One region of the Rhodobium gokarnense genome, then DNA from elsewhere that is predicted to be linked to it. Evidence: predicted binding sites of a transcription regulator. Region 1 holds the regulator's gene; each other region holds the start of a gene.
The links. The regulator PhoB, encoded in region 1, activates phosphate uptake and scavenging genes when phosphate is short. The targets are predictions, from matches to a motif close to TGTCATNNANCTGTCAT.
Positions count from the first base shown of each region.

Region 2: the regulator PhoB is predicted to act here: its motif matches at 1,194-1,210, upstream of M2319_RS12335 (esterase-like activity of phytase family protein).
Region 3: the regulator PhoB is predicted to act here: its motif matches at 1,233-1,249, upstream of M2319_RS02325 (DUF465 domain-containing protein).
Region 4: the regulator PhoB is predicted to act here: its motif matches at 1,106-1,122, upstream of phnC (phosphonate ABC transporter ATP-binding protein).

Region 1 is NZ_JAOQNS010000002.1:198,231-200,428, reverse strand. It holds gene M2319_RS03685 (GcrA family cell cycle regulator) at 347-862, shown strand; gene phoB (phosphate regulon transcriptional regulator PhoB) at 962-1,660, opposite strand; gene phoU (phosphate signaling complex protein PhoU) at 1,686-2,198, opposite strand, start outside.
Region 2 is NZ_JAOQNS010000006.1:165,567-167,764, forward strand. It holds gene groL (chaperonin GroEL) at 1-1,099, shown strand, start outside; gene M2319_RS12335 (esterase-like activity of phytase family protein) at 1,314-2,198, shown strand, end outside.
Region 3 is NZ_JAOQNS010000001.1:497,020-499,217, reverse strand. It holds gene M2319_RS02335 (acyl-CoA synthetase) at 1-76, shown strand, start outside; gene M2319_RS02330 (hypothetical protein) at 261-695, shown strand; gene M2319_RS02325 (DUF465 domain-containing protein) at 1,035-1,202, opposite strand; gene M2319_RS02320 (YdcH family protein) at 1,392-1,649, shown strand; gene M2319_RS02315 (GGDEF domain-containing protein) at 1,629-2,198, opposite strand, start outside.
Region 4 is NZ_JAOQNS010000008.1:10,355-12,552, reverse strand. It holds gene phnD (phosphonate ABC transporter substrate-binding protein) at 1-147, opposite strand, end outside; gene phnC (phosphonate ABC transporter ATP-binding protein) at 191-1,036, opposite strand; gene M2319_RS14390 (LbetaH domain-containing protein) at 1,174-1,806, opposite strand; gene phnL (phosphonate C-P lyase system protein PhnL) at 1,803-2,198, opposite strand, start outside.

The DNA.
Region 1 (2,198 bases):
TAAAACAAACAGTGCCGCCCAAATCGGCGGCACGGATTCAGAGTCTCTTAGAGCCGAATTCCGGTGTTTTGTCAATTGTCCGGCGTGTATACGCAATCAGCCGGAGTTGCTGAGCCGGGTTCGAATGATGGGGAAAACTCCTCGAAGGTCGACGGCCATGGCGGCCGCAGACTTGCCAGAAATACACGCGATATAGTAGCTTTCGGTGAAATCGATACGATATCTCGTGCGGCGGACTTAAGTCTTTGGTTGTAGGGCGTTTCCCTTTCGCAGGCCTTGGGCCAGCGTGAGGCCGGGGAAGGAGTCCAACCGATCCGCCGCCGAAAATGAGAACAGGAGAAGGCGGATGTCCTGGACTGACGAACGGGTAGAACTGCTGAAGAAATTGTGGGCCGAGGGGCTGAGCGCCAGCCAGATCGCGTCCGAACTCGGCGGCATCACCCGCAATGCGGTGATCGGCAAGGTGCACCGGCTGGGGCTGTCCGGCCGCGGCAAGACCACCGCGCAGCAGCCGAAGGCGCGCAAGCCCCGCGCCACCAACACGGCACCGGCCCGGCCGCGCCCGACGCGCAGCGTCGGCAACACGGCGCTGAAGGCCGACTACGAGCCGGCGCCGAGCCCGGTGGTGGTCGCCCGGCCCGCGCCCGTGCACGAGCTTGAGATCCCGCCGGAGGAGCGTGCGACGATCCTCAGCCTCAACGAGCACCGCTGCAAGTGGCCGATCGGCGATCCGACCCGCGAGGATTTCTATTTCTGCGGCCGGCACAAGGAAGCCGGAAAGCCCTATTGCGACCATCACGCCGACATCGCCTACCAGCCGGTCGGCGACCGTCGCCGCGACAGGCGCTCCAACAAGGACTAGGCGCTCTCCGTCTTGCCGGCTTGAAAGCCGCAAAAAAACGCCGCCGGAGATTTCGGCGGCGTTTTTTGTGGTCGGGCTTTTGCCGGCGCTTTTGGTTTTTCAGCGGGCGGGCGCGAACTGGTCGTTGAAGGCGTAGCCGGCGCCGCGCACGGTGCGGATCGGATCGCGCACCTTGCCGCGATTGATCGCCTTGCGCAGGCGCCCGACATGGACGTCGACGGTGCGCTCGTCGACATAGACGTCGTGGCCCCAGACGCCGTCGAGGAGCTGCTCGCGGCTGAACACGCGCCCCGGCGACTGCATGAGGAATTCCAAGAGGCGGAACTCGGTCGGCCCGAGATGGATCTCGCGGCCGGAGCGGCGCACCCGGTGGGTTTCCCGGTCGAGCTCCAAATCGCCGGCCTGGAGCACCGTCGACATGATCTCCGGCTTCGTGCGGCGCAGGATCGCCCGCACCCGGGCCATCAGCTCCGGGATGGAGAACGGCTTGACGACGTAGTCGTCGGCACCGGTGGCAAGCCCGCGGATGCGCTCGGCCTCCTCGCCGCGCGCCGTCAGCATGATGATCGGCAGTTGCCGCGTGTTGTCCCGGTTGCGCAGGCGGCGGCACAGTTCGATGCCGGAAATGCCGGGCAGCATCCAGTCGAGCAGCAGCAGGTCGGGCTGGGCCTCGCGCAGGCGGATTTCCGCCTCGTCGCCGCGGGCGCAGGTCTCGACCGCATAGCCTTCCGATTCCAGATTGTACCGCAGCAGAAGGTTGAGCGCTTCCTCGTCTTCGACGATCAGAACCTTGGGCATGGCATGTCAGACGCGTTGCATTCGCTCAATCGTTGGCGGCCGGATCGAAGTCCAGCGAGGTCGTGCTGGTCAGGTCGTCCTTGACCCGCTCGTCGGAAAGCTGCTGGCCGGTGACGAGGTAGTGGATCGTCTCGGCGATGTTGGTGGCGTGGTCGCCGATGCGCTCGATGTTCTTGGCGCAGAACAGGAGGTGGGTGCACTGGGAGATGTTGCGCGGGTCCTCCATCATGTAGGTGAGGAGTTCGCGGAACAGCGAGGTGTAAAGCGCGTCGACCTCCTGGTCGCGGTCGCGGATCTGGGCCGAGGCGGCGATGTCGCGGGCGGCATAGGCGTCGAGCACGGCCTTGAGCTGGGTCATGGCGAGCTCGGCGATGTGCTCCACGCCGTGGGTCAGCGACTTGGAATTGAACTGGCCGTCGATGGCCAGCGCCCGCTTGGCGATGTTCTTGGCGAGGTCGCCGACGCGCTCCAGGTCGCCGGAGATGCGCAGCACGGCAACCGCCTGGCGCAGGTCCAGCGCCATCGGCTGGCGCCGTGC
Region 2 (2,198 bases), on a different contig from region 1:
GAAGGCTCTGGAGTTCGAGCTGGAGACCGTCGAGGGCATGCAGTTCGATCGCGGCTACCTGTCGCCGTACTTCGTGACCAACGCCGAGAAGATGGTCACCGAGCTTGAGGATCCGTACATCCTCCTGCACGAGAAGAAGCTCTCCAACCTGCAGGCCATGCTGCCGGTTCTGGAAGCCGTCGTTCAGTCCAACCGTCCGCTGATGATCATCGCCGAGGACGTCGAGGGCGAGGCGCTCGCCACGCTCGTCGTCAACAAGCTGCGCGGTGGTCTCAAGGTCGCGGCCGTCAAGGCTCCGGGCTTCGGCGACCGCCGCAAGGCCATGCTGGAGGACATCGCGATCCTGACCGGCGGCCAGGTGATCTCCGAGGATCTCGGCATCAAGCTTGAGAACGTCACCCTCGACATGCTCGGCACCGCCAAGCGCGTCACCATCACCAAGGAAGAGACCACGATCGTCGACGGTGCCGGCGAGAAGGCCGACATCGAGGCCCGCGTCGGCCAGATCAAGGGCCAGATCGAGGAAACCACGTCCGACTACGACCGCGAGAAGCTCCAGGAGCGCCTGGCCAAGCTCGCCGGCGGTGTGGCCGTCATCCGCGTCGGTGGCGCCACCGAGGTCGAGGTGAAGGAGAAGAAGGACCGCGTCGACGACGCCCTCAACGCGACCCGTGCGGCCGTCGAGGAAGGCATCGTCCCGGGTGGCGGCGTCGCTCTCTTGCACGCCCGCCGCGCCGTGGAGAAGGTCTCCAGCGACAATGCCGACGTTGCCGCCGGCATCAAGATCGTGCTGCGCGCCCTTGAGGCCCCGATCCGCCAGATCGCCGAGAACGCCGGCGTGGAAGGCTCGATCGTCGTCGGCAAGGTGACCGAGTCCAAGGACGAGAACTTCGGCTTCGACGCCCAGTCCGAGTCCTATGTCGACATGATCAAGGCCGGCATCATCGACCCGACCAAGGTCGTGCGCACTGCCCTGCAGGACGCGGCCTCCGTCGCCGCCCTCCTGATCACCACCGAGGCGATGGTCGCCGAGATTCCCAAGAAGGACTCCGGCGCACCGGCGATGCCGGGTGGCGGCATGGGCGACATGGGCTTCTAAGCCACGCGTCCTAACGCAATCGAATACGGGAAAGGGCGGTCTTCGGGCCGCCCTTTTTCGTTGTGGCAATGCTGGCGTTTCCGCGTCGCCGGACCGTCACAAAACTTTCAAGCAAGCGTCACCCGGCTTGCATGAACGCCTCCTAGCCTCCCGCCGAGCCTCAACGAATCCTCACGTCCGGATCATCGGAAATTTCCAGGGAGAGCCAGAGATCATGCGCGTCCTTCGCAGCCATCTCTTGACCGGCCTCGGCGCGATGTGCGTCGCCGGCACCGTAACCGCCGCCAATGCCCCCGCCAATGCCGCCGACGGCGCCGCCTATTTCGAGCGCCTCGCGTCGATGCCGGTCTACGAGACCCTCGATGCGGGCGTCGACAGGACGACCGAGACGGTCGCCGAGATCGCCGCCGCCTCCATGGATGGCCGGACCCTGATCTTCACCGACAGCCCGGGCGAGGCGCTGGTCTTCGTCGACGCCACCCAGCCGGCGGCGCCGAAGCCGCTCGGGCGCACCGCCCTCGGCGGCGAGCCGACCTCCGTTGCCGTCGTCGGCGGCTTTGCCCTTGCCGGCGTCAACACCTCGGAAAGCTTCGTCAAGCCGGGCGGCCATCTCGCCGTCATCGGCGTCGACAGCCGCGAGACGGTCGCCAAATGCGACGTCAAGGGCCAGCCGGACTCCGTTGCCGCCAGCCCCGACGGCAAGTTCGTCGCGATCGCCATCGAGAACGAGCGCGACGAGGACCTCAATGACGGCGTCATCCCGCAGATGCCGGCCGGCCACCTTGCGATCTTCGACCTCGACGCCGACGGCCGCCCCACCAACTGCGACGCCGTGCGCATCGTCGACATGACCGGCCTTGCCGAGATCGCGCCGGAGGATCCGGAGCCGGAATTCGTCTCCGTCAACGCCGACAATATCGCCGTCGTCACCCTGCAGGAGAACAACCACATCGCCCTCGTCGACCTCGCCACCGGCGAGGTGACGGCCCACTTCTCCGCAGGCACGTCGAGCGCGGAGCACATCCCGACCGCGAAGGCCCGCGCCGTCGACGGCACTGGCTCGATCAAGGACGTCGCCCGCGAGCCGGATGCCGTCGCC
Region 3 (2,198 bases), on a different contig from region 1:
TTTCACGGACCTGCCGAAGACCTCGACCGGCAAGATCCAGAAATACGTGCTGCGCGAGCAGGCCAAGGATCTCTGACGCACGCCCGTGCAGGCGGACACCTCCCGGGCAGCGCTTTTTTGGTGTCTTGAACAGTGCCCGGTCCCTCGCCCATCATGGGACCGTTATTGACGAGACCGATTATGGCGTCCCGCCGCCGTGACCGCGCCGACGATATCGTTTGCGCGGCCGGGGCGGGCAACCGACAGGAGATTTGAGCAAGATGTCGATCATCCCCCCGTCGGGCGGCGGCTACGGCCCGGGCACCGGACGCCCGAAAGCCCACAAGGAATTCAACCTGCCCGGCTGGCTGCTGATCGTGGAGTTCGTCGTCATCGGCGCGCTCGCCGCCTGGGCCGCCAAGCGCTTCGCCGGCCTGCCCTGGCTGCCGTCGGCCATCGCCGGCATGGTCGTCTTCGTCGGCCTGATGAGCCTTCTTTACAAGACCCGCTGGTTCTTCTGGGTGTACCTGGCGATCGTCACGCTGGTGCCGGCGCTGATCTTCGGCGATTTCATGAAGTTCCATGTCCCCGAGGAATGGGCCTGGGCGTCAGGCATCGCCCTTGCGCTCGTCAGCGGCTGGGCGCACTGGGCAGCGCGCTCGGAAATCTATGACGAGGACGAGACCGCGCCGCCGCAAGAGCCGCCCAATGGCTGACGACCGATAGGGTCGGCGCTTGCCAACGGGTAACAGGCGCCATGTCGTGCCTCGCACCGCCGTCGAGCAGTCGTGCGCAATGGTCCTGGGCGCGACGTCGCCGGGCACAAAACACCGGCCGCGGAGCAGACCGCCCGCGCCCCAGTCGTCGATTTCAGAAAAATAAAACAGGTATCCGCCAGAACCGCACGGATAGCGGCGGCGGGATCGGAATGATCGCAAAAGGCCGACCGGCGAATTATGCCAATGGCGCCGCGAGCAGAACCTCAGGTCTTGGCGTTCGGGTCCCGCTCGCGGATTTCTAGGACGTGGTTGACGTTACCGTCGCAGAAGCTGATCTCAAGATGTTCGGATGCGCGAAATCTCGTCCTTCAGAAGCAGTTTCTTGCGCTTTAACTCGGCTACGTGGAGATCGTCATACCCCGGATGGGCCAGTTCCTCTTCGATTTCCCGTTCCAGCGCGTGATGCTGTTCTTCGAGGTTAACGAGAGCGGCATTCTGAGACATGTCGAAAAGCCTCCTTCTATCCCAAGTTTGACAACACAAGTGTGACATATGGGAACCGGTCTGTCGAAAAAAAAGTCCCCCTCGCAGCCCCGAATCACCCCTTTTTGCGGGGTTGACCGCGTATACCCTGAAGACGTGCTTCCGGTGCCCGGTAACACCGTGCTATCGTGGTGAAATTCCTGTTTAAAAATGATCGCCGGAGGGGCTCCGCCTCCGCATCTGAACGGTGAGGTTGCGCCGTTGGACGTCGAAGAAAAAGCTGCAGCGGAAGCAGAGCTGGCGCGGCTGCGCGAAGAGCACCGGGATCTGGATACCGCCATCGAGGCGATGGTCGCCAATGCCCGGGCCGATCACTTGCAGGTTCAGCGGCTGAAGAAGCGCAAGCTGGTGTTGAAGGACCGGATCAGCCAGCTCGAGGACGACACCCTACCGGACATTATCGCCTGAGCCGAAAACCGCCCTGGCATAGGCCTCGCGGCGGCGTCTCTTGTCGCGGTACATCGCCGCGTCGGCCTCGTCGAGAACGGTCTCGCAGGCGCCCTCCGTCTCCAGCGGCGCAACGCCGGACGACAGGTGCAGCGGGATCGGCGTTCCGAAATCGCAAAGCGGGTTTTCCTCCACGAAGGTGACGAGGGCCCTGACCCGCTTCACCGCCTCCGCCGGCACCGTGTTCCACAGGAGCATGGCGAACTCGTCGCCGCTCAGCCGGCCGACGAGATCGGATTCGCGCACGTTTTCCAGGAGCAGCCGCGCCACATGGCGCAACGCCGCGTCGCCGACCCGGTGGCCGAACCGGTCGTTGATGGTCTTGAACCGGTCGACGTCGAAAAAGACGAGCGTCGCGGACACGCCGTAACGGCCGCTGAAGGCCTTGGCGCGTTCCAGTTCCCGCATGAAGCCACGCCGGTTGAAGACGCCCGTCAGTTCGTCCTCGTCGAGCTTGCCCTCCAGGTCCTTTATCCGGCAATCGAGCGTGTGGATCAGATGCTCGAAGGC
Region 4 (2,198 bases), on a different contig from region 1:
CAGGAAGGGCACCCAGGTGGACTTCAGGTTCTGGGTGGATTCGGTGGAGATGATGCCGAAGTTGAGTTCCTTGGTCTCGGCGGCGGCCGAGCCGACGAGGGTCGCGGAAAGGGCGAGCGCCGCAATTCCCTTGACGACAGCGTTCATGAGAAGCCTCCTGTTGGGGTTGATGTCCGTCGTTTCGTGACGGTTACGCACCGGCAAATGCCGGGACCAGGGACACCGATTCCTCATCGGCATCGTCCGTGGTCGTAACCGGAGCGTCGGGGAGCACGAGTTCCTCGCTGGCCTCGCCATAGATCTCGCGCAGAAAGTCGTTTGTGAGCGCCGTGGAGGCGCCGTCGAAGGCGACCTCGCCGTCCCTGAGGGCCACCGTGCGCTGGCAGAAATGGCGCGCATATTCGACCTGGTGCAGGGAGACGATGACGGTCATGCCGTCGGCCCGGTTGATGGAGGAAAGGGTCTCCATGACGCGCTTGGCCGAGGCCGGATCGAGGGAGGCGATCGGCTCGTCGGCGAGCATGACGCTGGCGCCCTGGACGAGGCCGCGGGCAATCGCCGCGCGCTGCTGCTGGCCGCCGGAAAGGGTCGAGGCGCGTTGCAGGGCGGTCTCGGGGATGCCGACCCGGTGGAGGGCACGCATGGCGGTGAGCTTTTCCGACCGGGTGAAGAGGCCGAGCGTGCCGCGCCAGGCCGGCATGTTGCCGAGCAGCCCGACCAGCACGTTGCTCATCACCGAGAGCCGGTTGACGAGGTTGAACTGCTGGAAGATGACGCCGATCTCGCGGCGGATCGCCTTGGCGTTGCGGGTCAGCCGGCCGTTGTCCTGCACCAGGTGCTCGCCGACGGTGATGGCGCCGCTGTCGCCGTCGCCGCGTTCCAGGCCGGCAATGTGGCGGATCAGGGTCGACTTGCCGGAGCCGGAGGCGCCGATCAGCGCCACCATTTCGCCGGAGGAGATGTCGAGGGAAACGTTCTTGAGGGCCGGTTTGCGGCGAAAGGTCTTGGACAGGTTTTCGACCGAAATGGCAGTCACGAAGGGCCCCTCACAAATCTTGTTCGGGGATTGCCTAGCGAAACTCGATGACACGCCAATTGAGTTTTTGTGACGTTTCGGCGACAGGCTGCCACCGGAAAAAATTTACAAATTAAATCAAACTGTTCTTTGGTTAATTAGCTGTCATATTTTTCCAGGAAGGCGTCGATGGAAAGATGCCGGAAATCATCCAGTGCGTCGGCGAGCCGGTCGTGGTCCCAGTCCCACCAGGCAAGGGCCATGAGGCGGTCGGCGACCGGCTTGGAAAACCGTTCGCCGATCGGCTTTGCGGGCACACCGCCGACGATGGCGTAAGGCGGAACGTCCCTGGTGACGACGGCGCCGGAGCCGATCACCGCGCCGTCGCCTATGGTCACCTTTGAGAGCACCGTCGCGCCATGGCCGATCCACACGTCGTTGCCGACGGTGACGGCGCGGCTGCGGCGCCAGTCGTAGATCTCGGCGTCGACGTCCTTGTCCGGCCAGTATTCGTTGGACCGGTAGGTGAAGTGGTGCTGGGCGGCGCGCCAGGTCGGGTGGTTCGGCGCGTTGAGGCGCACGAAGGAGGCGATGGAGCAGAACTTGCCGACATCGGCGTAAAGGACGTCGCCGTCGGCCATGATGTAGCTGTAGTCGCCGAAGCTGGAATGGGTGATCTTGGTGCGCGCGCCGATCTCCGTATAGCGGCCGATCGTGGCGTCGGTGAGTTCGGCGTCGGGGGCGATCAGCGGGGCGACGGACAGGCGGGTCGGGGCGACGTGCTCGTTCATGCTGCTTTCTCCGCGGCAAAGGTTTCCATGTCGATCACCCGGTCGGCGATCCGCTCCCGCACATCGGCATCGTGGAAGATGCCGAGGAGGGCGGCCCCCGAGGCCTTCTTTTCCTTCACCAGGTCGACGACGACCGTGCGGTTGGCGGCGTCGAGCGAGGCGGTCGGCTCGTCGAGCAACAGGATAGGGAAATCGGCGATAAAGCCGCGGGCGATGTTCACCCGCTGCTGCTCGCCGCCGGAAAAGGTCGCCGGCGGTAGGCCCCAGAGTTTTTGGGGCACGTTGAGCCGGGCGAGCATTTTTTCGGCCCGGGAGATGGCGTCGTCGCGGTCCACGCCGCGCTCGATCAACGGCTCGGCGACGATGTCGCGGGCCGAGACCCGTGGGATGGC